DNA from 4 places in the Paenibacillus sp. ALE3 genome. Region 3 is predicted to be linked to each of the others. Evidence: riboswitches for the same ligand, from Rfam matches in the RefSeq annotation. Region 3 holds a riboswitch; each other region holds the start of a gene.

Region 1 (7,908 bases), 1.3 Mb from region 3:
AATGACGGAGTTTGTGGTTTTACCGAAAATAATCCCGGGACCACCAGATGCCAGAATAACGGCATCCGCTGCAAAAGTCTTCACTTCCATCGTACGCAAATCTTGCCCGCAAATCCCCCGACAGATGCCTTCATCATCCAGTACAGCCTGTAAAAACTCCCAGTTCTCGTACTTGGTCACCAAACCCGCAGATTCCCAGCGTCGTACCTGCTCATCGAGAGCATACAGGAGCTGCTGTCCTGTCGTCGCACCAGCAAAGGCTGTGCGATGATGCTGGGTACCGCCAAAACGGCGGAAATCCAGCAGTCCTTCTGGTGTCCGATTGAACATAACACCCATACGGTCCATGAGATGGATGATTCCCGGAGCCGCTTCGCACATCGCTTTTACCGGCGGCTGGTTTGCCAGAAAGTCACCGCCATAGACTGAATCGTCAAAGTGAATCCAGGGCGAGTCTCCCTCACCTTTGGTATTTACCGCACCGTTAATGCCACCTTGCGCACAAACGGAGTGGGATCTTTTGACCGGAACCAAAGAAAATAAATGAACGTGGACTCCCGCCTCTGCCGCCTTGATCGTAGCCATTAGACCTGCCAGACCGCCGCCCACGACAATAATATTGGATGCTGCCATTTCTGCTCACTCCTTCTTTTCAGGATTTGTACTAAATCCCCTTTTACCATTCAAAATAGAATCTCAACACGATGTATAATTTAAATAACTCGTTTACAGTAGCTGTTTAAAAGCGCTGCAATGCACCAAGGCTGTTGCCGTTTCTTGGAATTCCGCGCTACGGAATGCAAGCAGGGAAGCAACGAAGCCGATCGACACCACCACGAACAGGGTCATACAGATATAGGAAGATACTTTTTGGGCACGTGGTCCCACGGTAATCCCCCAACTGACCATAAATGCCCACAGTCCATTAGCAAAGTGAAATGATGCCGAAACGACACTGATTAAATACAAAATAAAATAGACTGGGTTCGTCACTATGCCATGCATTACGCCGCCTAGCTCCTCATGAGTGACATTACCCAGGGCCACCTGAAAGCGTGTGTCGTATACGTGCCAGATAATAAATACAAACGTAATGACGCCGGAAATACGCTGGAACAAAAAGCGCCAGTTACGCGAATAGCCAAACCTTTTAACATTCGGATCAGCCTGATAAGCGATATACAAGCCATAGATTCCGTGGAATAATAATGGCAAGTAGATGAATAACGTTTCTAACACAATAACCAGCGGCAAACCATTCAGGAAGGCCACGCTGCGATTAAAACCTTCCTTACCGCCCTCCACCGCTGTGAAGTTCGTCACCAAATGCTCAACAAAAAATAGAGCCAACGGAATGACGCCAAGAAGTGAATGCAGCTTTCTGGAATAAAATCCTCTCATCTAGGTCATGCTCCCTTCTCCCAATAATAGCGTTTTCAATAGTAATATAACATATAAAATGACAGTTCCCGACAGGGAATGTTCAACAAGGTGTCCCTTATAAGGAAAAACAAAAGTGTGAACATCTTGTGTCGCTTTCATGTTACTCCTTTTCGGCTTATAATGGAATTGCAATATACGTATTAATTATTATGTCTTTTTTGCATATAGAGAGGAAGTGGAAGATTTGTTTGAGGATTTGAACGCTTTTGCCGTCGTTGTCGAGCAGTCCAGCTTGAATAAAGCCTCAAAACTGCTGAATTTGTCCCAACCCGCCCTGTCTCGCAAAATTGCCAAGCTGGAGGAAGAGCTGGGTGTCCATCTCTTTGATCGTCGGGGCAAACGGCTCGAAATTACATCAACTGGCCGATTTGTATATACTTTCGCGCTGGAGCAACGGCAACGTCAGCTTCGCTTCTTACAAAAGCTGTCACAGCACAAAAATGAAGCCCAGAGCATGCTTACTCTGGGCGCAAGTCTTACGACACTCCAAACGACGTTGCCTACCCTCGTCGAGGCTTTCATGAGCAAGCATCCTCAGACTGAGCTAAAGCTGCTCACCGGCAAAACGCATGAAATCGTCGCCTTTGTACGCGACAAAAAAGCAGACGCCGGCGTTGTCGGGTCTGCCATTCATGAAGCTGGATTACGCTGCATTCCGTTATTTGACGATCATTTGGAGCTAGTCGTCCCCATCGGACATGAATTAACTGTCAAGACAGGAACGGCTTCAATGAAGGACCTGCAAGGATTGCCGATGATCATTTTCTCCAAAGGAACCTGGTACCGCAGCCTGACGGATGACTTGTTCCAGCGCAGCGGCATTATGCCGGATATCCGCATGGAAATCGACTCCTTCGAGGCGATTGTACGCCTGCTTCCAACCTGCAAGGCATCCGCTTTGCTGCCCAAATCCTACTTGCGCAGCGAACTGCTGCGAGATAATGGACTTACTGCATTGTACTTGCCTGATTTGAAGGAGACACGCCGAACGACCTCCCTCATATACTCAGAAACGGCCGATCTCGGCCCGACAGCACGACGCTGGATTAGCGAGACACGTGCATCGTTTGCAGGCTACCGTATGGTGTAGAGAATTTAACCCTCTTCATTGACATTAACGACCTCATCCTCAAAGCGGCCGATATTGTCATTGGAGCCGATAATGACCATAATATCGTCTGCTTTCAGCCGATCCATAGCTGTCGGCGCGATCAAGATACCATTCGCCGTATGAAGTGCCACGATGCTGCAACCAAAGCGAGTACGAGCATTTAATTCTGCTAACGTTTTGCCATTCAGACATGCAGGCACATTGAGTTCCACAATGCTGTATTCCTTGGACAGCTCCAAATAATCGAGCAGATTAGGCGTGACCAGCTGATGCGCTACCCGAATACCCATATCTCGTTCCGGATAAATGACTCGGTCCACCCCAAGCTTCTCTAACGCACGCCCATGCAGTACAGATATAGCTTTGGCTACGACTTTTCTCACACCCAGCTCCTTCAGCAAAATGGCGGTCAGGATGCTTACCTGAATATCATCACCAATTGCAACAATGCCGCAATCGAAATTACGGATGCCCAGTGACCGCAACGCATCCTCATCTGTAGCGTCCGCCACGACAGTATGTGTCAGGATCTCACTCATACTGTCTACAACATCCTCATTCCGATCAATGCCCAGCACCTCGCACCCCATATCCACCAATTGCAAAGCCAGGCTTGAGCCAAACCGTCCCAGGCCAATGACTACAAACTGCTGCGTTTTCATATCTACTCGAAAACTCCCTTACCCTATAATTATTTTACCTTCTGGATGACGATACAATTCCTTACCCTTTTTCGGTCCCAGTGCATAAGCTAGCGTGAGTGGACCCAGCCTGCCTGCAAACATCGTCAGAGTAATCACCAGCTTGCCTACAACTGACAAATCAGGTGTAAGCCCCATAGACAGCCCTACTGTACCAAATGCAGACACTGTCTCGAACAAGATCATTAGAAAATGATGATCTTCGGTTGCGGACAGAATCATCGTCACCCCAATCACGAACAGCAGCCCCAGCAAGGTAATGGTCAAAGCCTTATAAATTCGTGCCTGCGCAAGTCGGTACCGGAACAGCACAATATCTTCCCGTCCCCGCAGCATCGAAAACACCGCTCCAATGAGCAGGGCAAATGTAGTGGTCTTAATCCCGCCCCCAGTGGAGCCAGGCGAAGCTCCAATAAACATGAGTATGATGATAAAAAACTGCGTAGCCTGCCGCAAGCCTGCAATGTCCAGCGTGTTGGCACCTGCGGTACGTGGAGTAACGGACTGGAATAAAGAACCCAGCAGTTTACCACCCCAATCAAGCGAGCCAAGCGTCTTTGGATTCGTAAACTCAAATACAAAAATGACGAGCGTCCCGACGACAATCAGAGCAGCTGTCATGCTGAGTACCACCTTGGTATGCAAAGATAGTCTCTTACGCTTACGATAATCTGCCAGGTCTGACATCACTACAAAACCAATACCACCCGAAATAATGAGAAACATGGCTGTAAAATTAACAATCGGATCATATACATAACCTGTCAGGCTGCGAAATTCACCGAATAAATCAAAACCAGCATTATTAAACATGGAAATGGCATGCCAAATTCCAAAATAAATCGCCCTGCCGACAGGCATATCAAATGACCAGCGAATCGAAAAAATAGCTGCACATACGCCCTCAATCATCAGCGAGTACCATAGCACCTTGCGGATCAATCCAACAATTCCTTCGACAGAGGTCTGATTCATCGCTTCTTGCAAAATAAGGCGCTCCCGCAAGGAAATGCGACGTTTGAACACCAGCGCGATCAAGGTAGCCATGGTCATAAAGCCAAGACCACCGATCTGGATCAGCGCAACGATAACGATTTGACCAAAAGTTGTAAAAAAGAGCCCTGTATCCTTAACGACAAGCCCGGTTACACAGGTCGCGGACGCGGCAGTAAACAAAGCGTCTATAAACGCAAGTGGTTTTCCTGTTGTATTAGAGATGGGCAACATTAACAATAAACTACCTATTAGAATGATAATGGCAAAGCCTGCAACGAATATCTGCGGTGGAGAAAGCCGAAGCCAGCGTGCATTGGGATTCATCTATTCATCACTTCTCTCCTAATCCTTAAAACTATAAAAACAGTGACTTAATACGGTGTAAGCCCGCTACGCGTTCCATTTATCTTCCGATCGTCGTTGCCCCTGATTTTTTTGATTTTCCAAACCTTAAGTAGCTATAATTAGCATTCCCTGAATACAGGAAGAATGCATGTCAAACACTAACCGGCTCCCTGGTGCTATTGGCGAGCAGCAGCGAAGGGGGCAGAATTGTTCTGAAGAAGCGAAGCGTTTGCCTTTATCTCCGGATTTTAACCATTAAAGGGTTTATACAATCAAAAAAATCCGGGGATAACAGCAATCGGAAGAATAATCTGAACCCGCAGCGGTCTAACCAATCCAAACACTTTTATACACACAAAAAAAGACACCGGAAAACCGAGTGCCTGACTTGGTTCCTGTCCACAGCCTACGAGGTTAGCTGACGAATTCGGACAGCACAGTATGCCCTATTTACACTTCCGGTCCATCAGGATCGGCTGTAAAATTCACCCCAGTAACATGGTTCCCCCGTTTTCTCATAGAAATTCGGCTTAAATGTATATCATTACCCATATATTTCATAGGCATTGCCTCAAGATTATAATCCTTCTCTATCCAGATCACAAAACCGATTTCGCCGAAAAAACGTGAAATTGGCTTTAATTCGCGAATAGACATCGGTTAATCACAGCTTATCTAATTTTATTAAAACTTTAAAGTGCTTTCACTCTGTTTTCATGAATATCGCTGCTCTGTTGGCGGGAACCTGTGCAGTATGATATCTTTAATGGATGTTCTTATTTACAGATTAAGGAGGAAACTCATGAATCCTATCGGGAAACCGGTCGTGCTCACGGCCAACTTCAAAAAATTAGGCTTGCTGGGCGGGGTTGGCCTGGTTTGCTTTTTTATCTTTCAATTGCTTATTCCCTCGCTTAGCAATCCAAGTCCGGAATCATTGATGAATGCAAAGGTCATCAGCAAACAAGAAGCGGTCATACACGCCCTGGACTTTGCCCGTTCCGAGCTGGGCTATACGGAATCACAGCCAGAGAAGCCCGTCGTAACCTATCAGGCTGAAACAGATTTGTACGGTTATTTATCCAGAGAAAAATTGGTTCAAGAGTACGATCGTACATGGAAAAAAAATTATCCTTATGAAACCTTTCGGGTTGATTTGCCTGACTCCTCAGCGAAGGGCAAGCTGCAAATCCATGTGGATTTATCCACTGGGAAGGTCGTTAGCTTTAAACGGATCACCTCCAGCACCAATTACACACAGGCTGATGTTTCTACAGATGAACAAGCACGAAGCAGACTTGTACGTGTAGCTGAGGGTGACATGACGCTCGAAGCCAAGGAACAGGCTGCAGCAATATGGATCAAACGCTTTGGCTTTAAGCCATCTGAATTGAAGCTCGCGACCACTGAGGGGGAAGGTGGATTAAAATATACCGTGGACGGAAAGAAAATCGGCGCCTCGGTACTTACGCTGGCTTTTACTTTTGAAGACGGGGATGTTCGCTCGTTTACCCAAAGCTTTTCGGCCCCTTCGTCCTATACCGACTATGTTAAAAAGCAAACATACTGGGCGAATTGGATGACTTATGCGGGTTATGCCCTATTTAGCTTTGTCCTGGGCGTACTTGCCATTGTATATGCGTCACTCACCCGACGACATACTTCATTTGTGCGCGGTATTATTCTGTCCATTGTATACTTTATTGCTAGTATAGCTGGGACAATGAACATGCTACCTTTATTGCAAGCTGAAGCAGGCAGTAAGGGCATGCTTATATTTCTTATGGTATTCCAGGTTGGTGTTACCTTCTTCATGGCTGTAGCCCTCTATTTCTCCTTGGTAGGCGGCGACGGGCTTATGCGTCAGGTTGGACTAAATGCATGGCCACGTGCTAAAGAGCCGGGCTACGGATTGTATGTGCTTCGCAGTATGTATGTCGGTTACTTGTGGGCCTTCATTTTACTGGGCGTACAATCCATTTTGTTCTTTGTATTGGAGCGCACATTTAATACGTTCTCCACTACAGACGCCACGCAGTCCCCTTACAATATGGCTTATCCATGGCTATTGCCGATTATGGCTTGGATGGCAGGTATTGGAGAAGAAACTGTTTACCGTCTATTTGGTATTCCGATGGTAAAAAAAATAGTCAAGAATACGTTTGTTGCTTGTCTGATCACTACGCTTATTTGGGCACTGGGACATACGCTTTATCCGATCTATCCGGTGATTTCCAGACCTATTGAGCTGACTTTTCTTGGTTTGCTGTTTAGTTTCGTGTTCTTGCGTTACGGCTTTATCGCTGCTATGTTCAGCCACGTTATTTTTGATAGCATATTAATGGGGCTTAGTGTGATAAGTCTGGGAGACACCGTGAATGTGAGCGCCGGCCTATTCTGGATCTTACTTCCGGCTATTGTAGGCTACATCATTTACTGGTTTAGTCCCAAAAAACCTAATCGAATCATGTTTGAACCCATGAAAAAAGAGGAGCCGTATTCTACGACTCCTCCTCCCGAAGGGCAGCTATAATCTGACGAGCAAGCTTATCCCCAATAGAGAGAGGCCGGAAGTCTTCGACGCTGGCCTCTCTTATTTTTTTGAGCGATCCAAAATGCTTAAGCAGCAACTTACGCCGTTTCTCGCCGATGCCTGGAATGGAGTCCAACTGGGAAGTTACCATAGATTTGCCGCGCTGCTCGCGGTGGAACGTGATGGCAAAACGGTGAACCTCGTCCTGGATCCGTTGCAGCAGATAAAATTCCTCGCTATTGCGTGCAAGTGTCACGGCCTCAAATGTTTCTCCCATCAGTAGTTGGGAAGTTCTGTGTTTGGCATCTTTCACCAAACCACACACAGGAATAAACAAACCCAACTCATTTTCCAATACATCGGTTGCCGCTTTAATTTGTCCACGGCCACCATCGACAATGATCAAGTCGGGACGTTCAAGATTTTCCTTCAGCACACGTTCATATCGACGCCGAATAACCTCACGCATTGTTTCATAATCATCTGGTCCCTGCACAGAACGGATCTTGTATTTTCGATACTCCTTCTTGGCAGGTTTGCCATCAATAAAGACAATCATGGCCGAGACTGGATCAGAACCCTGAATGTTGGAATTATCGAATGCCTCTACCCGATGCAGACTATCCAGCCCAATGGCACGTCCCAGATTGCTTGCAGCTTTGGATGTCCGTTCCTCATCCCGCTCGATCAGCTTAAACTTCTCATCCAAAGCAACACGTGCATTTTCCGTCGCCATACCTGTCATTTGCTTTTTCAGCCCGCGCTGTGGCACAAGTACT
Region 2 (7,908 bases), 100 kb from region 3:
GTACAAGCACGACTGGCAAATTAAGCTGTGCTCCGGTTGCATATGCGAGCGGAATGCCCTTCGTCTCCACGGTCATAACCACATCAATCTGACGATCGGCAAAAGCGGTCGCAAATATTTTACCCGCTTCGTTCATCATCGCTGGTTGGCCCAGCAAATCGGACAGATACAGGTACCCTCCCGGTAATATGCGATCAGGCTGCTCCAGCTGCGCGCACAAGTCGTTCGCAAACGCAAGCGCATGTTGTTTGGAGAGCCTAGGGATCAGCTTGACGCCCCCTGCCGCTCCCGCCAGTGTCAGAAGCTCGCCAGTACCCTCGTCCTCAAATACTTCTTTGATAATAGCCAGATCCTCGCTTATCGACGACTTAGCTGCCCCGTATCGATCTGCAAAATGAGTAAGAGGCACCAATGTATGCGGCCGTGACAATAAAAATTGCGTCATTTCCACCAATCGTGAGCTTCTTTTAAGTTTTTTCACAACAATTCCTCGCGATCTATTCTCCTGCCGCCCGCTTCGTACAATAAAGCACCGGCGGACTGGCCGGTTGCTGGCGGAATGTAAGTGATATAGTAAAATCCGAATATTTAATAGTAAATATATCATCTTCGTACGTATTTGTACAACAATTGCCACTATAATATGAAGAAAATATCTAAAATCAGGTCAAAAGTCGTACTGCGTAAACATCTTTGCAAAAGCCTCTTAGTCCGTTATAGATCCGTGGCACTTTGGCTTCCTTCGATACCAGTCCGAACACTGTAGGTCCGCTACCTGACATCAGCACCCCATCAGCTCCTAAACGGATCATGGAGTTTTTAAGATGCTCCACCTCTGGATACAGCTTTAATGTCACATCCTCCAGTACATTCCCCAGGGCATTGCATACATCGGTAAAAGAAGCATTACGAATCGCCTGCTCCATCTGCCGGGCAGACGGGTGGTACGTAATCTGATCCGCTTTGACACGACCATACACTTCAGCTGTCGATACATTAATCGGCGGCTTGGCGAGGATCACCCAGCATTGTGGCGGATTCGGCAGTGGCTTAAGCAGTTCTCCACGTCCGCTCGCTAAAGCTGTGCCCCCTGTAATACAGAAAGGTACGTCTGAACCCAATTCAGCACCCAGTACTCTTAATTCCGCATCCGAGATACCAAGTCTCCACAGCTTGTTCAGCCCACGCAATGCTGCGGCAGCATCGCTGCTTCCGCCTGCTAATCCTGCAGCCACCGGGATATGCTTATCCAGATGGATATGGACGCCTGTAGACACGTTATAACGTTCTTTGATCAGACGCGCAGCCTGAAAAGCCAAGTTCTTTTCATCTAACGGTATGTACCCGGCTTGGCTTGAAATAATAATGGTATCACGCGGTAACTCGGACATCGTCAATCGGTCGGATAGATCGACCATAGTCATAATCATTTCGACCTCGTGATAACCATCGTCCCGCTTACGTAGAACATCAAGCATTAAATTAATTTTCGCCGGTGCTTTTTCATATATTTTCAAGGCGTTCACCCACCTTCAACTTTTCCCTCAAGACAGCTTAACATATTATATCAGACTCAGCCTGTCAAGTCATGAGGTTCAAAAAAGCGGAGATGCCCCGGTATGACCCCGGATATCCCCGCTTTTTATCAGCACCACCGATGGCTACGATTTGCGAGAAGCCGCCTGCTCTGCAAGCTGAATGGCCCGCTTGACCATATTGCCCGCATCCTTGGCTTTAATGCCTCCCCAGCCTTCTTCCTTAACCGTGTCGTAAAACCCAAGATCTTTGGCCAGTTCATACTTCAGCTCTTCCGACATAACACTCCGTCTTCTTCGGCTCATGCATACGCCTCCTTCGGCAATGGAATAAGGAAGATCATTCCCGCCTTAGTATGTGCAGAGATATCATGCTTCATCCTGCTCTGTAAATACAAAACGACCCCGCCATTAAAAATGACGAGGTCGCCGTTAAACCTGCAAAGCTGGTATAAATCACGTAAAAAAGAATTAAGGTGTTTCGAAATATTCGACTACACTTGTGTGGGAGTCGGGATCATATACACTGACCTCCACCGACTCGGTAAGAATGTCAGCATAGCTGTAGGAGACACGTTTAAACGTCTGTTGCTCCTGATCCAGCTTGACAATAAAAACAGAAGGGTACGTTTCTTCCAAGACACCAGTTCGTTCGACGGTCTTACGGCGTCCGCCGTTAGCCCGCAGCAAAATTTTTTGCCCTACATGTGCGTCGAGACTGCGTTTGATTTCCAACAGCGTATTTTTAGCCATTGCCTAACGACCACCTCTTTCCTTGTCCATTATAACGAATTTTAGAGGGATTGTCAATTCAAGCTAAATATTATAACAACACGAAAAATAAGTTGTCAATTTAATTTTTTGCGAACAGGAATAATATGCATAAAAAATGACAAAAAGCCTCTAAAAAGAGGCTTTTGTTCAGATATATCCTATCAGGCACATTTGAATTTCAGATCGCTGAAGGCGTTACTTTAAGCGTTGACAAATTTTCAAGCTTCGGCAAACCGATGCGGTAGCTTCCCCTTGTTTCAATTCCACCCACTCCGCGGCTGCCACTGATGGTCTGATGAAACAAGTCTCCCATATTGACTGTATCACGGATTGAAGTAAATGCGGCCTTGGCAGCCACGTAAACGGGGTCCAGAGCATGAATCAGGATACGCCCTGGGGAGCTGGCAAAATTGGCTCCCGCACGTAGCAGCGCCTCAAAATGGGACTGGCACGCCCCCGCTACAATTGTCAGTGAATCCAGATGACGCTCATATTGTCTGGCTACCTGAATCGCTGCCACAAAATTTTGCGAATTCTTGTAGCTTTTCAAGCTGTACAAATCGTAAGGTTGCGGCTGCTTCAGCACACCATCATGTCCAGTGATGACTACAATATCAGGACGAATGCGGGGAAGCAGTCGATATAACGTATCCGCCATTGCCGATTCGTGAACGTGATGTCCCTCAGCGGGAACACGGAGCTGTTCATATAAACTGAGACATTTTCTTAAATAGCCAGGATCTCCATCCAGATGAAGAACCTTTCCTGGCATTTCAAAATACGTCGACTCTACCGGATCACTCCACTCTCCAATCAGAGCCGCCTGGCTACGGGCAGCTTGCTGCTGGCGTGCCCGTTGCAAAAGATTAAGCGACTCCCCGGCCTTAATGTGGGCCTGTTGAGTCTTACCGCTAATCTGGTCTGCAGGCACTCTGACCAGATCGTTCACCGGGGAATCGGCCAGTAGCCGAAATTCCGTCCCCTTAATGATCGCTTTATCCCGCTGGATGTCTTCAACGCGAAACGTGACATCACCGCCGTACGATTTCCGAACGACCAAGTCTCCTAAACTCATCACACTGTATCACCCCTCCTATATCGTATGGGTGAATGCACAGTTTGGTTCCAACTTAGGATATACCGGCCTCCAACAGCACGGCGCTCAGACGCGCAAATTCCTCGATACTCAGCGTTTCCCCTCGACGGGAGGGCTCAATATCAGCTTGTTGCAACAACGGCTCCAGCGTGTCCCTGTTCTCTTTGGTGAAGAAGCGGCTTTTTAGGTTATTTGAAATGGTTTTACGGCGTTGGGCAAAAGCGGCATGAACCACTTCAAAAAAGTGCTTCTCGTCCACCACTTCCACCGGAGGGACTTCTCGTACACGCAGCCGAATAACTGCCGAATCAACATTCGGCTGAGGAATAAATACTGTATTCGGCACCGTACAGACTAACTCAGGCTCGCTGTAATATTGCACGGCTATGCTTAAGCTGCCGTAATCCTTCGTACCAGGAGACGCAGCCATGCGCTCAGCCACCTCTTTTTGAATCATAACGACGATATTCTCCAAAGGAAGCTTGTCCTCCAGTAGACGCATCAGAATCGGTGTAGTGACGTAATACGGCAGATTAGCGACGACACTCACTTTGCTCACGTCTGCAAAGTCAGCTGCAAACACTTCACGCAAATCCAGCTTTAACACGTCTCCATGGCGAACCTTTACATGCTCGTAAGGGGCCAGCACTTCTTCAAGAATGGGCAACAGCCGCTGGTCAATCTCAACAGCGGTAACTGCCTTAGCGGATTGCGCCAACTTCTCGGTCAAAGCTCCAATGCCCGGACCGATCTCAAGCGCGCCCTTTGTATCATCCAATCCGGCAGCATTTACGATCTTGCTCAGAATATTTTGATCAATTAGAAAGTTTTGTCCCAGACTCTTTTTGAACGAAAAACCGTGCCTTTGAATAATTTCCTTCGTACGCCGCGGTGTTGCTATATCTTGAATCCCTGTCATACGGATATCACAATCCTTCACTTTCGATTTGTGCCAGCGCACTGGCAAATTCCTCACGACTGATCTGAAATACAGAGAGCCGCTTATGTAGCTGCTTTCCGTTACAATAGCCAATACCCAGTACATTCCCCAAGGCCATACGGCGTGCAGCAGCATTGGGGTGGGTAATAAGTCCAGCGTCAATCAGGTCCGCCATTTCAATCAGCGGTTCGGCGCCTTCCACTGTCGTATGTACCCGCGCGAGAGCGTGTCTGATGGCTTCCGGGGAGGCATTCTCCACGCCAATATCCCCTTTGCGTGTCGCCTCTGCCTCAGGTATAAAAGCCTGCTTGCAGCCGGGGACCTTGGAGGCGATAATTTTACGGATACGCTCCCCTGCATGATCGGGATCAGTTAAAATAATGACCCCCCGCCGTTCCTGTGCCAATGCAATTTTCCGCAGCGTCATTTTATTAATGGCTGAACCACCAGTTTCTATCGTATCTGCTTCGACAGCACGGCGAATGGCTACTGTATCATCCCGGCCTTCCACCACGATCACTTCCTTGATCATCTTCGTTTCCCTCCACTGCTACACAGCAACATATATTATCTTTCCCTGCTTTTGAAAACAAAATAAGAAGAGGATATCCTCTTCTTAGCATGGCATTACTATGTTGTTAATACTATCGCATTGTCCTCAACATACACAACCTGTTTTAGTTGATTTCCGGCTTTACAGGTCCGATAACATATACGGTTTTACCGTGCTTACGACCAAATTGGTTAGCCCGGCTTAAACTCTCATAATACACATCGATTTTGTGGCCTTTAATCGCGCCACCGGTATCCTCCGCACGGCGGAAGCCTACCCCTTCAATATACACCCACCATCCGATTGGAATTACACTCGGATCGACAGCGATGGTGCGTCCTTCCGTGACACGCGTGCCGGAGGCGGTACGTGTACCGATACCTGGCTCCTGGGCGGAGTACGCCGTCATGGAGACATTTTGTAAAACTTTTTTATAATTAAAATTAATACCTGCTTTACGGACAGCACTGCCCGAACTAACCTTTGTAGCCTTAACCGCATCTTTAGGGCTGATGGAAGCAGCTAGAACGACCGGTTTTTTCTTCGTTCCTACCGCAATTACCTTATCCACACGATTTTGTGCGACTTCCTTGTTGACCAGCTGTTTGGACACCAATTTTCCATCATGGTATACCTTTTGAACATGCTGGACTACCACACCCGATTTGCCACTTTGAATGACTCGATTATCGCCTTTATAGAGACTTGGATCTGCCGTTTTGATGACCTGATAAGGCACTTGTTTTTTCTGTTCGACCTGCTGTTTCTTCACACGGACGATTTTTATGTCCATGTTAGCTGAAACAGAGGCATCCAACGCAGGGTAAACTTTATCCGTTGATGATAATTTATAGCCCGAAGTGCGAATGGCACCCTCTACTGTATTTTCTGTTGTGTACAGCTTTTTCGTCTCATTGCCTGAGGATACTTTAACCTGATTGGCACGTTTAATGACTACGCGATCCCCATCCTGTACTGCCCCGTTTAGCGGCATGGAAATTGTATCATGCGGCTGAAGTGAAATAGAATGCTCATTGAGCAAATCTTGGAGCTTGGATTCCCGGGTTTCTACCGCAGATGCCTTACCATCGATGACAAAAAAGACTTGTTTTTTAGATTGCGTGTACATCAGAATTGAAATCATAATCGTTAGTGCGATTAGAAAAATAGCAACCAAAGCAGCCTGGCGCACATTCTCTTGCTTCCAACGTAATACGTAAGACATGCTGGATGAGCGTGACTCATGGGTCTCCTCTTTTCGGAAAATGCCCATTTCCTCCGTCCTCCTTACATAGCCCGCCGTCTGGAGTAAGACATAGTTGATCGTTGACGTGACTATAACAGATTTTCTACAAGACAAGCCCGTACTGCGACTGTCCTGCACCATGTACCCGTCTTCGCGGCATGCTGTCCTCCCCTGTTTAACCACAGTATGATGACAGATTTTCTTTTATTCACAACAAAAAAAGCCAAAGAAAGAGACTAGAGAGCTCTTTCGTGGCTTCCGACATGTGTGAATATGCGGGAAAACTCATGCACGAGATGGCTTCTCTCTTGTTACGCTTACGGGGTTAGCTGTCGGGTTCGGACGTAGAGAGTCGCCCTAGCTTAGGTCAACCGCTCATGGCGGTCGCCTTCACATTCACCCCGAAGACCCAGAAAGAAATCGAAATACGGCTTCTCTACCTGTTCAATCCCATCCAGGAAATGAATTTCGGTCGAGCCGGCTACTGAAGAGATAATATCTCTTGCACATACGCCGGACGTACTGTAAGCCATATCGGTTCCCCCGTTCCCTGTAAAAGGGACTCAGCGAGACTGGTTCATGAAATGATTTGTTGATGTTTACACTCAACAACAATTCACTGAAAAGATGATATCCTGTTTCCATGCATGTTGTAAAGCAGGTTTCAAGTACATTTTTCAAAATATTCGGTTAAAAAATTGTAATATTCTTGAGTTTCCTGCAACAAAATCATAATTAGCTCCGTCTATCTCTTTATTTTGATTGATTTCTTCGCTTTTTCACTGAATGTCAAATCGTTCCAAGGCATTTTGGGTCGTAATGGATACCAATTCCTCCACCGTAATTCCCTTAATTTGGGCGGCTGCCTCTGCCACCAATCTCACATATGCCGACTCATTTCGCTTCCCACGAAACGGATGAGGCGTCAAGTAAGGCGCGTCCGTTTCAATAAGCAGACGGTCCAACGGTACCTGGGCCAGCACCTCTTTTGGCTGCTTGGCATTTTTGAACGTTATGGGCCCGCCGAAGGAAAGGTGGAAACCCATATCCAGCACCATTTTAGCTGTCTCCCAACTCCCAGAAAAGGAGTGCATGACTCCGCCAATCTCGCCCGCCTTTTCCTCACGTAAAATCCTCACAATATCTTCATGTGCATCCCGGTTATGGATAACAATTGGCATGTTGAGCTCACGTGCCAGGCCAATTTGATTTCGAAGTACCCGCTGCTGCACATCCTTTGGTGATGTATCCCAATAATAATCCAGACCGATCTCTCCGATCGCTACAACCTTTTTATGACTGCATAACGATGCAATCCATTCTAAATCACCCTCCTGCATTGTAATGGCATCCTGCGGATGCCATCCAACGGCTGCATAAATAAAATCATACGTCTCAGCCAGCTTCATGGTGGATGGAATGGTCTCACGATTAAATCCGATATTGATCATCCGTGTTACTCCTGATTCGACAGCACGTGCTATAACTTCTTCACGGTCTTCGTCAAATTGTGGCGCATCTAGGTGAGTATGAGTGTCGAATAAATCCAAGGTTTTCATCTCCTTTTCTTACTTACATTTCTATATATTTGTCTATTGTTTGACAAAATAATTCCTTATTTCGGCAGGAAGCCTTTCTTTTACCCCGTTCAATTTATTCTGGGGAAAATACATGTGATATTTTCCTCGGTGAATGCCACTTATTGAGCGTACAATTTCTGAAACTTCGGATATTTCCCGCACCTCGCCCTGACGTCCAAGCAGT
Region 3 (7,908 bases):
GTATTATACAGAGCCATAAAGGCACACTGGATATTGAAAGCACAGAGGGAGAGGGAACAACCGCCCTCGTGCAGCTTCCGATTGCCAAGCCTGAGTAACGAGCTGGGGGCAGGAGGAAGCGTGTTCGTAGAAATGGAGGGTACACAGGTTGCGCATTAACAAATTTATCAGCGAAACTGGCTTTTGCTCGCGCCGGGAGGCGGACAAGCTGGTAGAGAGCGGCCGCGTGACGATTAACGGCGAAGTGGCCGTGCTGGGGAGTCAAGCGGAGGAAGGCGATGACGTCCGTGTGAACGGCAAGCCACTGCGCGATAAGTCCGATCACGTCTATATTGCATTGAACAAGCCAGTGGGCATTACAAGCACGACAGAGAGCCACATTAGAGGCAATATTGTCGATTTTGTGGGGCACCCGCAGCGGATATTTCCAATTGGACGCCTGGATAAGGATTCGGAAGGTCTCATTTTATTAACCAATGATGGGGACATTGTGAATAAGATCTTACGGGCAGAAGGCAAGCATGAAAAAGAGTATATCGTAACAGTGGATCGTCCAGTCACACCATCCTTTGTGCAGGGGATGTCCAGCGGTGTAAAGATACTCGGTCATCGAACGCTGCCCTGTGAAGTAACACGTGTATCTGAGTATGTATTCCGTATTATCCTGACAGAAGGGAAAAATCGTCAGATCCGACGTATGTGTGCTGCCTTCGGTTATGAAGTTAAGAAACTGCAGCGCCTGCGAATTATGAATATTCGTTTAGGATCCCTTCAGAAAGGCGCCTGGCGTGATTTAACAGAGGCTGAAAAGCAGGAACTGGGCCAGATGCTTGATTATACACTTAGCTAATGCCAGAGGCCTTCTTATAGCCTACAGCGCTTGTCCCTCGTATATGACAGGGCTAGAGAACAGAAATCCCTAAAGTAAAAGGCACCAGCTGCATAAAAAATGCGGCGGTGCCTTTGTTCATATAACATATTCATGATCAACCTTCATTCGAGCTTGAGGTAGGACTAATAACTTGTGTACCGTTCTGATATTTGCGAAGAACGGAAATTTCGACACGACGGTTTTTGGCACGTCCTGCTCCAGTTTGATTGCCTGCCAATGGTCGATACTCGCCATATCCGATGGATACAAACTTGGTAGGATCAAGCTGCGGATTGAGCAACAAAATACGCAAGAAATTGAGCGAACGCTTGGCACTCAAATCAAAGTTGGACGGAAACTGACTATTGGAAATAGGTACATTGTCCGTATGACCTGATACGATAACGTCATAACCAGGAAACTGTTGGAGCATGCTGGAAATGGATTTGGCCAGCTTTCTCGCTTCTGGCTTTACTTCGGCCTGCCCGGATGAAAACAGGGCATTATCACTAATGGTGATCATCAGCTGGGATTGGTTCAGCTTGGTGTTCAGTAGGGTGGACAGGCCGTTATTTTGAATATACTGATCCATTTGCTTTTTAAGCTTCTTTAAATCTTCTTCTTCCCGCTGGGCGAGTTGCTTTTGCAGATCAGAGGTAGAAGTGGCTTTCGATTTTAAGGGTTGTGATACCTCTTCTTTATTTTTGCCCATATCCATGGATTGTGACGACGGATTCGCGGCTGAGTGATCCAGCACGCCAGTACCGCCACTAAAAGCTGAACTCAGGGATTGAGCCATAGTTTCAAATTTTTTGGCATCGAGCGAGCTCATACCGAATAAGACAATGAAAAGAGCCAACAGAAGGGTCATTAAGTCGGAATATGGCAACAGCCAGCTTTCGTCAGCATGCTCTTCATGCGGTTCATGTCTCTTTTTACTCACTGGAATCGCCATCCTTCTGGGTCATCGAAGCCCGTTCGGTTGGAGTTAGGAAGATTGCTAGCTTCTGGCTGATGGCAATCGTCGAGATACCGGATTGAATGGAAAGCAGACCTTCGACCATCATTAACTTAAGTTCCACTTCTTTTTTGGATAGCCGTTTCAGCTTGTTGGACATTGGATGCCATAGGACATAACCTGTAAAAATACCGAGCAACGTTGCAATAAAAGCGGCTGCAATGGCATGGGACAGTTTTTCCATGTCACTAAGGTCGGCCAGAGCGGCGATCAGACCTACAACCGCACCAAGTACCCCGAGTGTTGGAGCGTACATACCGGCTTGGGAGAAAATCAGTGCGCCAGCGCGGTGTCTATCTTCGGTAGCGTTAATGTCTTCCATCAGAACATCGCGTACGAACTCCTGATCATTACCATCGATAATCATTCGCATACCGCCGCGCATAAAGGGATCGTCGATCTCTTCGACCTTGGATTCCAGCGCGAGCAGACCTTCACGACGGGTAATGGATGCCCATTCGGTAAATGTACCGATAAGCTCCTTGCGATCCAGCAATTTCTGCTGGGTAAAAATAATTTTAAACAGCTTTGGCACCCGTTTCATGTCATCCATCGGAAACGCCATGAATATACTTGCTGCTGTTCCGACGAAAATAATCATGTAAGCAGCGGGATTATTGACCAGATTGACGACTGGCGCGCCCTTCAGGATCATCCCGACGACCAGTGACAAAAGCCCGAGCACAAGTCCAATAATGGTTGTAATTTGCATGATACACCTCATCCATGAGAATAGATTTTGAATCCTTTCATGCCGCATGGGTCGTCCTTGCCCCAAGCGCGTCATTATGAGACGGATTATAGTATTTATCGACAAAACTCTCTTTTTTGTTAAGGGCCAATTTCCGGTATAATAAAGTGATTATGTATTGAATCGCTGAACCATTGGAGGAAATAGCATGGGAGTAAAGCATGGGCGCGAGTATGAACAAATTTTGAACGATTTGACAGAGGCTGTGGGACGCATTCCAGATAGCTATGGATTTTTTGAAATGGAAGCAGAAGATTGGGACAGGCTGAACCCGATGGGGCGTCAGGAAGTCAATGAAGCTTTGGCAGAAGACCTATTTTATGCACTGGGTACGGAGCCCGTAATCACTGTAGGCAGCGGCGTTGTGATTTATGAGCCGGAGCAGCACCGGATCTATGTACTCATCGGGGATGAGGAGCTGACGTCGGTCCCATTGATTTGATGGCCGTCTTATGGATTTATCAACGGGGCCGTGGTAATATGTACACCAATATATCGTAGTTTTGGCCGCATTTAAGCGGCTGAAAGGCTTCCGTATAAACGGGGAGGAGTTCGTAACATGCCTTTTACACAAGAAGAGATTGAAGCACATCTGGAGAAGCTGGAGGGCTGGGAACTGGAGGAAGGACGTTGGATCGTTCGGAAATATAATTTTTCCAGTTTTATGAAAGGAATTGCCTTCGTGGATGAAGTTGCCGCTATATCTGAGGCATTTAATCACCATCCATTTATTACGATTGATTACAAGACCGTGACTCTGCGTTTGACCTCCTGGGACGATGGCGGTATTATGGCTGTAGATATTAAGGAAGCCCAACAATATAATGAAGCTTTCGAAAAAATGCGCAGCAGTCATTGAGTTTGTAATGATCTGTCGTATATATGAAGAGCGCCTTCGCTATACAACATCGCGGTTGTATAGTGAAGGCGCTCTTATTTATAGAACCCGATTCTGTTGTTCAGGACGATATACCATACAATGGAACGGCTTTCTGCCATCTGGAGTCTGGCGTTCATAGGTATCCGTCAGCTCAAATCCAGCTGCCTTGTAGGCTCGGATAGCCCGCTGATTCCAAGTGAGAACCTCTAGGTCAATTTCATTCTGCGGATGACGTCGTCTGGCTTCCTCGGCAATGGCCCGGACAAAATCGGAGCCTGTGCCATGTCCGCATCTTTCGGGATGCATTCCAAGACCCAGCCGGGTCACACCGACCATAGGAAAATATTGAGCAAATCCCGTCAGCTCATTCTCTTCGTCCAGTACGGCAACATATTGCTCTTGGCGAAGCGTGGGACTTCCAAATTCGACTTCAAGTGCCTTCATTTGTTCCCAGGGAAGCCAGCCGTATATGTTGTAGGGGGGATCATAGCGCCACTCACAGATTTCAGCCGCTTGATGCTCGTCCATCGGTACAATCCGGTAGTTGGATATTGAGGCCGGCACTTTTCCATTCCTCCTTATGCAGATACTTCAATCATTAACCACAGATTGTAGACAAGTTGTAGGAGAATGGCAAGCGTGTTTATTTCGTACCTAAGTCGGGTATACATTCAATAAGAAGGATTTACTGCTCATATGCTCCCCCAGCGGTGGCGGTAAAACCGACGATGTTCGCTAAAACTGAAACCTTTTGAGGTGTCGGTTCGTCAGTAATGATAATAATTACTGATGTAGTGGACATAAAAAACCGCAATTCGATTCCGGCCAGAATCAAATTGCGGCTAGGGTTAGCTTGCTGTGCGGTAGTTATTCTACGTTGTCGTCATCAGGAATATCTGAAGCTACAGAATGGTAAGCGTCTGTGCTCATAATTCTTTTTGCACCGACATAACGGTTAGCGTAATAATTTTCGTTCAGTGAGCTAACTACTACACCACGTGAAGTCGAGGAGTGGGCGAATTTCCCTTCACCTACGAAGATACCTACATGGGAAACGCCTCTTCCTGTGGTGTTGAAGAACACCAGGTCGCCTGGTCTCATTTCATCGCGGGATACAGAAGCTCCCATTTTGAATTGTGATCCAGATTGATGCGGCAGTTTAATTCCCAGTTTGTTGAATACATACATTGTGAAGCCGGAGCAATCGAATCCCTCGAGTGTAGTACCTCCGCTTCTATAGTTCGTTCCTTTGGCATCTTGGATGACCTGGTCCATCTTAGAGTCTGCAAATGCACTGCTGCCACCGAATGTAAAAGATGTAAAGGCAATGGCGAGACCCATGGCTGCGATCGTTAGCTTCTTCTTCAAAAAAAATATACCCCTTCCATTGCCTGCGAGGTTAGCTTAAGGATTCGGTAGAAGGTTCCCCTATGACCACTCTGTTGCGAGATCAATTCACCCAAACTGGTTCCCCCGCTTCCTAGGTGCCAGGAATTAGGCTTAACTTAAGATGTGCACCTTGGAGAGCAGTATTCACGACAACGATGTTTTTAAGATAAAGGTTACAATAAAGATTACAAAGTTGTTACTATCAGTTCACTGCGATTATTGTAACAAAGACAGCAGGCTTTGGCAAATGTTTCATCGCAAAAAGTTACAAAAAAAATCTGTTCCTAACGCCCTAGGAACAGATTCTGTTAACAGTATTCAGTTATGTGCCGTTTGCACGGGAAAGAAAAAAGTTTTTTCGACAGCTAAAAATGCAGGAGAAAGCATAAAGAGAGGGATTAGCCTCTGCTGGAGATATCGATGTGCCATAGACGATACTGCGAACTGATATGCCACAGCCTGACCAGACTGGTAACAAAATGATACGATTGCTGGAGAATTAGCGCCAACATACCAGTCCAAATCATCGCTACGGTGCCAAATAGACCGAAGACCAGCAGCACACAAGCACCAAGCAAGAGAGATACGCTTACAGCCGGAAGAAGCTGGCGAAAGAAGGCGAGCAGGGACGATAGTATGGCGTGACCACTGACCGTGCCCAGTTGCATATACAGGATGCACTGCCGAATGAACCAACCGTAAGCCACCCACCCAATGGCATAGGGCAACAAATGCAGCAGGTAAGAGGAAGATTGCAGCGTCCCTGCTACAATAGGATAGAGTCTCGGTACCACCCAGAAGGCGGGAAGCAGCAGCAAACCCAACTCGATGATGTAATACAACAGAGATGACATACCGTGACGTTTCATCCCCTTGAAGAAGGACAGGCTTTGCGGTTCAGACGCATCGGTATACAGGCTTTGATATATGCCAGCTCTAATGAAGGGAGTGATTAGGACGCGCAATACGGTCGCCCCTAATAGTATCCATAAATACACATGTACTTCCTGGCTGTCCATCAAGGCGATCTGCCCCTCCATCCAAAACAAGGTCTTTCCCAGCTCGTTTTGGCTCTGATCAGGATAACGCAGCAGCAGCGGGACAACGGCCGACTGTACCAGCCGATAGAGAAATACTCCCCACAGCAGACGATACAAAAATAAAATGATAACGATATAAAAGCGTATGCGCACTAGCGCCCAGCCTTCTTTTAAAACAGTCCGCATCTATAGACACCTCACCATGACAGACTTCCAAGCAGTGTCTCCAACAGCTTGGTTACACTCACACTCCAACGGGTTTGTTGCTTTTCGTCCAATTCAGCCTTCAGGCTATTATTAATATGCTTGTTCTCCAGTGCAATAGTGTATAGAGGATCAACCGTCACATAGGACACGGGAGAGGTGCTTTTGAGTCGGAAAGATGTACTTTTGCCCGTACCGTCCCATGCCTTAAATATTGTGGTGCCATCCTTGAAGGTAAATTGAACAGGGATCTTGGGATAATCTGCTCCTTTTTTGCTGAGCGTCACGACTGCTTCATATCCATTCTCCAACTTGCGGTTCGTGATGCGATCGACAGAAAAGTCCGCCATCTGGCCGTCATATACATATTGTTCAAAATAGTGGCTCCATGAGCGTCCAGTCACCCTCTCCACGACACGCTGAAAATCCTGTGAGGTCGGATGCTTGAATCGGTAGGTCTGGACATAGGTTCGCATAATCCGGTCCATTTTTTTCGTACCCACCTGACGTTCAATACCTCGTAGTACCAGCTTGCCTCGTGAGTAGGCATTTTGTGCATACTCAGCCGACGATCCGTACTTCCAGGATTCGCGGTTTAGGGGCTGTGGAGAAGCTACCTGTCCGGATTGTAATGGCAAGTTGGGGATAAGCCCATATTCTTGCTCCATGAGCCGTTCTTCTGCATAGGAGGTGAAGCCTTCATCCAGCCAGGGCTCCTCAAATTCATTATTGGCTACCATTCCGTAGAAATATTGATGCCCAATCTCATGAACCAGCGTCCGTTCCAGATTATAGCCGGGATTCAGTTGGTCCGCAGCTGCGGCCGTGATGAGTGTCGGATATTCCATGCCGCCGGCTCCACTGCCTGTTTTGGGTGGAACGACGATCGATAGAGTGGAATATGGATAAGGCCCGTACCATTTGCTGTAGTACGAAAGGGCGGCCTTGGCTGCGCTCATGTAACGTCCTTTGAGTTCCTTATGGGAAGGGTCTAGATAGAGCTTGATTTTGACACCAGGAACTTCAGTAGAAGAAAAGGGTTCTTCTACGGCTACAAAGTTGGGTGAAGCAGACCAGGCAAAATCGTGTACATCATCGGCATAAAATTGATATATTTTCTGGCCGTTCTGTCGTACTGCACCACGGGTGGGAAACCCGGTCGCTGCTACGATGTGTGTTTCAGGCACCCGAATCCGTATACTGTAAATTCCAAAATCGGCATAGAACTCGGAGTTGCCATGATACTGATGGAGGTTCCAGCCCTCGTCGGCGCGTCCACGTTGTCCTGCAGTCTCATAGACGCTGAGCTTTGGAAACCACTGTCCAGCCATTACAAAATCATCTGTCGCACCCATACGAGCAAAAATGCCAGGCAGTTTGACTTCAAACTTCATATATAGTGTGATTTCTTCGCCACCTCGTACTGGCTTGGGCAGACGTACCTTCATGAGCGAACGGTCCCTTGCGTTACCGTCATCTGGTTGTACATATTGAGTACGGTGCATGAGAGATAAACCATCTTCTGTTTTTAGTTCGGTCAGCGTCATGGAGCCAAAGCCGTCCTTGGGCATGGTGTCTCCGCGCAGCTTTCCCCCGGATTCTTTCATAAAGGTGGTTTCCATAGAAGAGAAGGCATTCGGGTATAGATGAAGATACAGATCATTCACAGTTTTCTTGCCTGGATGTTTCCAGGTCAGTGTCTCAGTGCCTCGCAAAACCCGTCCTTTTTCCAGAGATACATCAATGTGATACTCC
Region 4 (7,908 bases), 1.4 Mb from region 3:
ATCGAATTGGGAGAAAGACTCCTCTGTTATGGGGGTTAATTGGACTCATAGCTTCCACTTTAATGTTCGCCATAGCCCACACCTTCTGGCTGCTTGTACTGGCACGTGCTCTTCAAGGGGTCGCAGCCGCCATGACCTGGACAGCAGGGCTCGCTCTGCTGGCTGAGCTATACCCATCTGAAGGACGCGGCAAAGCCATGGGCTTGGCGTTGTCTGGGCAAGCCGCTGGAACCCTTCTCGGACCGACAATAGGCGGTTGGTTGTATCAATGGGGAAGTTACCAGTTCCCTTTTTACTTTGCCATCGCATTGGCCGTCGTCGATGCTGTACTTCGACTAGTACTCCTGCACGATATTCCGGAAGAGAAAAATGAAAAGTACTTATCTCCTTTTTCGTTCATGAAAAATAAAGATTTGCTTTTGGTTATCGGGGTTGTAATTATCGGTGCATCCGTCCCAAGCGTACTTGAGCCAACATTACCGTTACACCTACAGCATAATTTTAACGCTAATCCAGGAGTTATCGGACTGTTATTTGCTATTCCCACACTTGCTTATGGCCTGGCAACCCCCTTTATAGGTCAATTCTCCAGCAAGATCGGCTATAAAAATGGAATTCTCCTCGGTCTACTTATGGTATCCATTGCTCTTCCTCTAACTGCACTTCCAGCAATATTATCACTTCAAGCTGTTATTTTAGCTGTTTTAGGAGTTAGCATGGGTATGGTTCTTGCTCCCTGCTTACCTCAACTTGCTGATATTTCTCAACGAAGTGGAATTCATTCTTATGGAATTACTTTTGCTCTCTATAACACGGCATACTCGATTGGTCTAATGATCGGCCCTATTTTGAGCAGTACTCTCACCGATTTAATGAATATTAAATTATCTTACTTAGTCATTGGTATTATTGTATTAATATACATGTTGGTACTCGCTTCAGCCTTAAGGAAAGCCAAAAATTCATCAAACAATATAAAACTAAGTAAATAAGTAAACAACAAATTCATATCACCTATAAGAAATAAAATACTTCCTTTGCAGCTATCCATCCCAGAGCACCCTAATCCATAGAAAAAGGTATCCCTCCAAACTTATCGCTAGGGGATACCTTTTTCGTCCATCTATGACTTAACTGGCTTAACCTTCATTAGCGCTTCAAGCGCGAGATTCAGCTTGAGCACGTTCACACGCGGCTCGCCGAACACCCCGGCGCTGCGGCCTTCTGTCTGCTCCTGCACCAGCGTCTTCAGCTGGTCCTGACCAATCCCCGTCAAGCCACTAATACGCGGAATTTGAGCCTGTGCCGCCTGTGGGGAGATGTGCGGGTCTAGACCGGAGCCGGAGTTCGTAATCAGGTCCAATGGAACCTGACTGACGGGTACATCCGGATTATGCTTCTGCCAATCCGCAATAGAATCCTTGATCCGCTGCACCAATGCCGGGTTCGAGGGTGCGTAATTACTTGAGCCTGAACCAGCCCCATTGTAATCGATACTTGATACCCGACCTTGGAAAAACGCCGGATTGGTAAAGGACTGCCCAATCAGCTCAGAGCCGATTACCCGCCCCTCCGTGTCACGAAGCATACTGCCGTTTGCTTGCTGCGGAAACAGGACTTGCGCCACTCCTGTACTAACTAGCGGATATGCCAATCCGCATAATAGGATCATTAGCACAGAAGTTCGTAAAGCCACTCCAATAACCGCGCTTCCTCGCATCTCATGTCTCTCCGGTTGATTTTCCGGCACTGCCTCCGTCCCTGTACGCTTGTTATGACCTTGTCCGCCAGATCCGGCTTTCTCATGTGCAGCAAACCTGCGTCCAGACAACATCCGATAAAAACCACTCATGTCGCTCACCCTTTCTGCGCTAAATCCACAAATGTACCAGCAAATCAATGGCCTTAATGCCGACAAACGGTACCACCATACCGCCCAGGCCATAAATCAGTAAATTCCGTCCCAGCAAACGATCCGAGCTCATTGGCTTATACTTCACGCCCTTCATTGCCAGCGGAATCAGAAGTGGAATAATGACTGCATTAAAAATAAGCGCCGATAAAATAGCCGAGAGCGGGGAACCCAGTCCCATGACATTCAGTGCACTCATTTGTGGAATAGCCAGCATGAACATCGCCGGAATGATAGCAAAATATTTAGCAACATCGTTCGCAATACTGAACGTTGTTAATGCCCCGCGTGTCATAAGCAGTTGCTTTCCGATGGCGACCACCTCAATAATTTTGGACGGATCAGAATCCAGGTCCACCATATTAGCAGCTTCCTTGGCCGCGACCGTACCGCTATTCATGGCAAGACCGACATCTGCCTGGGCCAGCGCAGGCGCATCATTGGTTCCGTCTCCAGTCATGGCAACCAGCTTGCCCTGCTCCTGCTCACGGCGGATAACCGCAATTTTGTCCTCCGGCTTGCTTTCTGCTACAAAATCGTCCACACCTGCTTCACGTGCAATTGTAGCAGCGGTCAGCGGATTATCACCGGTACACATAATCGTGCGGATGCCCATTTCCCGAAGCTGATCGAAGCGTTCCTTCATGCCCGGCTTCACCGTATCCTTCAAATAAATAATGCCGTATATCCGATCATCCAGCGCCACCGCTAACGGTGTACCTCCTTCTGCGGCTACCTGATTTGCTTTTTCCTCCAGATCAGCCGGAACACTGCCTTTTTGCGATACAATCCACTGCCGGACAGAGTCCACGGCGCCTTTGCGTACTCTTCGTCCATCGCCGAGATCCAGACCACTCATCCGGGTTTCTGCCTTGAACTCGATAAAGGTCCCACCTGCTGCCAAGGATTCATCCAACGTGTACTCCTGCTTGCGCATCAATTCCAGCACCGAGCGCCCCTCAGGTGTCTCATCCTTTAGTGAACTCATCGCCGCCCATTTCGCTAACTCTGCCTTTTCTACACCATCTACCACCACGAATTCACTCGCCATCCGGTTTCCGAAGGTGATGGTACCCGTTTTATCGAGAATCATCGTGTTGATGTCCCCGGATGCTTCTACCGCCTTGCCTGACATGGCCAGCACGTTAAACTGGGTAACCCGGTCCATACCGGCAATCCCAATAGCCGACAAAAGCCCGCCAATCGTGGTCGGAATCAGACAGACTAGCAACGAAATCAGCACGGGAACAGGCAAATCAATCTTAAAATGACGGGCTATCGGAGCCAGTGTCACCACCACAATTAGAAAAATAATCGTCAAACTAATCAGCAATGTATTCAGCGCAATTTCATTTGGCGTTTTTTGCCGCTGTGCACCTTCCACGAGCGAAATCATTTTATCAATAAACGTCTCACCCGGCTCAGTCGTAATTCGCACCTTAATGCGGTCACTGACCACCCGCGTCCCGCCAGTTACCGAGCAAAAATCACCGCCCGATTCCTTAATGACCGGAGCTGATTCTCCCGTAATCGCAGATTCATCCACCGAAGCCAGGCCTTCAATGACCTCACCATCACTTGGAATCATTTCGCCCTGAGAGACGATTACCACGTCACCTTTACGCAATGCTGTCGAGCTGACTACCTGAATCTCATTTCCGACAAGCTTATTAGCTTGCGAGTCCTGCTTGGATTTTTTCAAGGAAGCAGCTTGTGCCTTCCCCCGTCCCTCCGCGAGCGCTTCGGCAAAGTTAGCAAAAAGCAGCGTGAACAACAGAATAATAAATACAGCCAAGTTAAAGCCCATTTCCTTGCCGACTCCAAAATAACCGGGAAGCAGCAGCATGAGCAACACAACCAATGTACCGATCTCTACGACGAACATGACAGGATTTTTCATCATGATCATCGGATTTAATTTTATAAAGCTATCCTTGACCGCCTGCTTCAAGATGCTTCTATCCAGCATGCGTTTGCGTTCTTCCTTCATGATCAAGCACCCCGTTCATCCATTCTCATTTTTCATCACATGGTCAAAAATTCAGCTACAGGACCCAATACGATCACCGGCAAAAAGGTTAACGCACCAATCAACAGAACAACTCCGATGAGGATGGCTCCAAACAGCTTGTTGTCCGTGCGCAGTGTGCCTATCGTCACCGGGGTCGGGGCTTTGGCATTCAACGAAGCTGCCACAGCCAGCAATGCAATCATGGATACATATCGTCCAAAGAACATAACTGCTCCTGTTGTAACATTCCAGAACACGTTGTTATCTGAAAGACCTTCAAATCCTGAACCGTTATTTGCCGCAGATGATGCATATTCATAGAGAACCTGAGTCAACCCGTGATATCCGGGGTTAGAGACCGCATCGTATCCCCAATGACTCATAAACGCAAGCGCAGTTGGAGCTAGAATAAGAAACGGATGTACCAAAATGGCAATCGCAATCAGCTTCATTTCCTTGCCTTCAATTTTCCTACCCATAAATTCCGGGGTTCTTCCGACCATCAAACCGCATATAAATACCCCAAGAATTGCATACATCAGCATATTCATCAGCCCGACGCCCTTGCCGCCAAAAATGACGTTTAGCATCATTTCTCCCAAAGCAGCCATACCACCTAGCGGGGTCAGTGTATCATGCATATTATTGACCGAACCTGTCGTTGCCGCTGTTGTAACCGCAGTGAATAGTGCCGATTGTCCAATGCCGAAACGAACCTCTTTCCCTTCCATGCTTCCCTGAGATGCATCCATACCCAGTGCCTGGATTAACGGATTACCTGTCTTCTCCGACACATACGTTATGGATAGAAAAATAAGGAACAAGACCATCATCGAGCTAAAAATAATCCAGCCCTGCTTGCGATTACGGGCAAACAATCCAAAAGTATACGGCAGCGAAGCCGGCATTACCCACATTGCTAAAATTTCCAGTACGTTCGTCCAAGGACTTGGATTCTCAAAAGGATGAGCAGAATTAGCTCCCGCAAAACCGCCCCCGTTCGTGCCCAAATGCTTGATGGATTCCAATGAGGCAATGGGTCCCATAGCAATCTGCTGCTGTGTACCGCTTAAAGTCGTAATATCCGCCGTGGACTGTAGCGTCTGTGGTACTTTTAGTCCCACCAGCACCAGCGTAAGTACAAAGGCAAGCGGCAGAAAAATCCGTATGTTGGCTTTAATAAAATCTTGAAAAAAATTACCCATTCCTTCACCGCGCCGCGTCAGTCCCCTCATAAAAGCCGCAGCAACCGAAAACCCCGAAGCAGCCGAAGTAAACATCATCATCGTGACGAACGCCATCTGTGTCAGATACGTAAGCCCGCTTTCTCCGCTATAATGTTGGAGATTCGTATTGGTCATAAAGCTGATTACCGTATTAAAGGCCAATGATGCTTCCATATTACTGTTTCCAACCGGATTGCCTGGGAGTATAGCCTGCAAGCGCAATAGCAGGTAGCTGATCCCCACAAGCACCACATTGGTTGCAATGAAACTCATAGCATACGTGGTCCAACGCATGCTGTCCTGTTTCTTCAAGCCTACAACCTTATAAATCAGCTTTTCCGTTTCACCAAAAATCCGATCCGTCCGATTCGGTTCATTCGAGAATACGTGATACATATAGGTGCCCACCGGCTTTACCAAGAGCAGCAATATGACGATCACAACTCCAATTTGCAGTAGCTCCATCCTCTATTCCTCCTTATAATGCTCCTGCATTTGGAACAACAGACCTGATTCAGAACATCCAATGAGTGCACACGTTTGCGAAAATCTACACCTCTGATGCTTCATTCTTGATCTGCTGTTCCCGCCTGCTCGATCCTATAGTTGACTAGAACTTTTCAGGATTCAGGAGTGCGTAGATTAAATACACGAACACAATAGCCGTGAGTCCTAGCACAACAATCATCCTCTTCGGCCTCCTTTTGAGGTCTGCGCATCACACCAGCGTACAAACAGCAGTATCACTCCATAACTCACAGCCATTATGAGCAGCATGTATAAATCCATCATGTTCATACCCTCCGTATCGCTCTTCAGATCGTCATTTCCGATTCCATCATAAAATCATAAACCAGCTATGTTATAAGTGCTTATCCGTTCAGCAGGAAACCCACCTCTCCGTTCAATGTGTAGATCACATGGTCCGCTCCCAATCCCCGATAAATTCCTTGTGGATTACAGCCGTGCGTAATAACATAGATCAATTCTGATGTTAGTGGCCGACATATTTGCAGGAAACGGCAAGTCAGATTCAAGCTGTTTTCGAACAAATACACACTACCAATTTCTTTTTTAGGAAAATTCCATTTTCCCGCTTGCATCGTATTGATGCGCACAATGTGCTCCACACCCATTTTTTTGAGCTGTCGTTCCTCCTGAGTGCTATTTGTGAGAACTGCAAACGCCAATTTTTTAAACATAAGCAATTTCACAAAACTTCTGCCCGCTTCATTCGGTGCAGTGACAATAATTAACCGACCTTCCATCAGTAGCTCCTCTCCCGGTATAAAAAGACAACAAAAAGAAGCCGAAGGAAAAAGGCTTCCTCCGGCTTCATACATTCCATGATAAAATAAACCATGGCTGCACACGGCGGTTTGTTGCCTCTCCCTGTACGCTTACGAGGTTAGCTGTCGGATTCGGACGTGAGAGTCGCCCTATTTACGGCACTTGGCCGGAAAATTCACCCCATGAGACACACACGGCTTGCAAAACCGTACATACTCGTTGGTTCCCCCGCTTTTGCAACTGCAAAATTCAGCGCTTTAGACAATTCGTTGTTGCTTCATTGGTGTTAATTTGAAATTACGTCTTGAATCATACACCCGTGCAAGGAAGACTGTAAAGCTCAACGGCGGGGCTATAAATCACCCTTTTGAGCATAGGAGATTAAGAATAACGCTTACAAGGCATCTATGCTTCTCGTATCTCTTTAAAACTCTGTATTTCACCCCTTTTTGAAAATGAAAGGCATGTCAATATTAGCGTAGGGTATGGCTTAGTTACTCCTTATTTGCAAAAAAGAAAGAAAATACGCTATATGTGCCAGATAATTACCGATTGAACCCGTTTTTATGAGAAGAAACACCTCAATTAGCTCCATTTGAAGTGCGATTTACCGTTTTGAACAAAAGACGATTTTACAATGGTCCAATGCCCGTATACTCTTCTGGACTTGCAACCCCTTGTTGAGTTGCTTACAATTTAATTGCAGAATATTGAATGAGGAGGGATATCTTGACCGTATATAAATATGATGCACAGACCCTACAAGGGGTACAAATTCCGTTATCCACATACGAAGGGAAAGTTCTACTTATCGTGAATACTGCCAGCAAATGTGGGTTAACCCCCCAGTACAAGGCGCTACAAGAGCTATATGACCAGTATCATGAACAGGGGCTCGAAATTTTGGGATTTCCCAGCAACCAGTTCGCCAAACAAGAGCCGGGCTCCAGCGAGGAGATCTCTGAGTTTTGCCAAATCAATTACGGTGTGACCTTCCCCATGTTCGCCAAGACAGATGTCAACGGTGATCAGGCACATCCTCTATTTCGCTACCTGACCCACACTGCTCCGGGAGTATTAGGCTCCAAAGCGATCAAATGGAATTTCACTAAATTCTTAATTACACGAGAAGGTAACGTATTTAAGCGTTATGCGCCGCAAACCACTCCAGATAAGCTTATAGGAGATATAGAGAAGCTTTTGCGGAAAAACTGACATCTTTCTTCATTAAAGTTAACGAGCGGTCCGCTGTCCATATGACCGCTTCTGTAACAGAATGATATAACGAAAAATATTTAACAAAAAAAGCACCCCTTCACGTAAAACGTGTCAGGATGCTTTTTCAACTGGGTATTACACATAATGCGGTCGAGAGGACTCGAACCTCCACGGGCGTACGCCCACTACCCCCTCAAGATAGCGTGTCTGCCATTCCACCACGACCGCATGTCATAATGTATTGAGGCAAC

The links. A riboswitch is a leader RNA that binds a small molecule or an ion and turns the genes downstream of it on or off. The one in region 3 is predicted to bind cyclic di-AMP.
Region 1: linked by a shared signal. The riboswitch ahead of ACXHJ2_RS03200 (TrkH family potassium uptake protein) and the one ahead of ACXHJ2_RS23380 (C40 family peptidase) in region 3 are both predicted to bind cyclic di-AMP.
Region 2: linked by a shared signal. The riboswitch ahead of ACXHJ2_RS23775 (3D domain-containing protein) and the one ahead of ACXHJ2_RS23380 (C40 family peptidase) in region 3 are both predicted to bind cyclic di-AMP.
Region 4: linked by a shared signal. The riboswitch ahead of ACXHJ2_RS16825 (hypothetical protein) and the one ahead of ACXHJ2_RS23380 (C40 family peptidase) in region 3 are both predicted to bind cyclic di-AMP.

Annotation. Positions count from the first base shown of each region.
Region 1 is NZ_CM134214.1:701,033-708,940, reverse strand. It holds gene sdhA (succinate dehydrogenase flavoprotein subunit) at 1-633, opposite strand, end outside; gene ACXHJ2_RS03215 (succinate dehydrogenase cytochrome b558 subunit) at 727-1,401, opposite strand; gene ACXHJ2_RS03210 (LysR family transcriptional regulator) at 1,628-2,533, shown strand; gene ACXHJ2_RS03205 (potassium channel family protein) at 2,539-3,216, opposite strand; gene ACXHJ2_RS03200 (TrkH family potassium uptake protein) at 3,235-4,575, opposite strand; cyclic di-AMP (ydaO/yuaA leader) riboswitch at 4,985-5,137, opposite strand; gene ACXHJ2_RS03195 (CPBP family intramembrane glutamic endopeptidase) at 5,399-7,129, shown strand; gene uvrC (excinuclease ABC subunit UvrC) at 7,098-7,908, opposite strand, start outside.
Region 2 is NZ_CM134214.1:5,297,720-5,305,627, forward strand. It holds gene purR (pur operon repressor) at 1-481, opposite strand, end outside; gene ispE (4-(cytidine 5'-diphospho)-2-C-methyl-D-erythritol kinase) at 663-1,517, opposite strand; gene ACXHJ2_RS23750 (small, acid-soluble spore protein, alpha/beta type) at 1,662-1,841, opposite strand; gene veg (biofilm formation stimulator Veg) at 2,007-2,288, opposite strand; gene yabG (sporulation peptidase YabG) at 2,488-3,384, opposite strand; gene rsmA (16S rRNA (adenine(1518)-N(6)/adenine(1519)-N(6))-dimethyltransferase RsmA) at 3,440-4,324, opposite strand; gene rnmV (ribonuclease M5) at 4,332-4,877, opposite strand; gene ACXHJ2_RS23775 (3D domain-containing protein) at 5,023-6,171, opposite strand; cyclic di-AMP (ydaO/yuaA leader) riboswitch at 6,443-6,723, opposite strand; gene ACXHJ2_RS23780 (TatD family hydrolase) at 6,924-7,694, opposite strand; gene ACXHJ2_RS23785 (HD domain-containing protein) at 7,737-7,908, opposite strand, start outside.
Region 3 is NZ_CM134214.1:5,196,091-5,203,998, reverse strand. It holds gene ACXHJ2_RS23415 (PAS domain S-box protein) at 1-98, shown strand, start outside; gene rluF (23S rRNA pseudouridine(2604) synthase RluF) at 149-850, shown strand; gene motB (flagellar motor protein MotB) at 987-1,814, opposite strand; gene motA (flagellar motor stator protein MotA) at 1,807-2,601, opposite strand; gene ACXHJ2_RS23395 (hypothetical protein) at 2,789-3,082, shown strand; gene ACXHJ2_RS23390 (4a-hydroxytetrahydrobiopterin dehydratase) at 3,200-3,499, shown strand; gene ACXHJ2_RS23385 (GNAT family N-acetyltransferase) at 3,578-4,084, opposite strand; gene ACXHJ2_RS23380 (C40 family peptidase) at 4,388-4,888, opposite strand; cyclic di-AMP (ydaO/yuaA leader) riboswitch at 4,894-5,031, opposite strand; gene ACXHJ2_RS23375 (hypothetical protein) at 5,308-6,135, opposite strand; gene ACXHJ2_RS23370 (M1 family metallopeptidase) at 6,147-7,908, opposite strand, start outside.
Region 4 is NZ_CM134214.1:3,771,330-3,779,237, forward strand. It holds gene ACXHJ2_RS16800 (MFS transporter) at 1-992, shown strand, start outside; gene kdpC (potassium-transporting ATPase subunit KdpC) at 1,124-1,852, opposite strand; gene kdpB (potassium-transporting ATPase subunit KdpB) at 1,872-3,902, opposite strand; gene kdpA (potassium-transporting ATPase subunit KdpA) at 3,938-5,614, opposite strand; gene kdpF (K(+)-transporting ATPase subunit F) at 5,760-5,837, opposite strand; gene ACXHJ2_RS16825 (hypothetical protein) at 6,022-6,417, opposite strand; cyclic di-AMP (ydaO/yuaA leader) riboswitch at 6,531-6,704, opposite strand; gene ACXHJ2_RS16830 (glutathione peroxidase) at 7,169-7,654, shown strand; tRNA gene ACXHJ2_RS16835 (tRNA-Leu) at 7,803-7,885, opposite strand.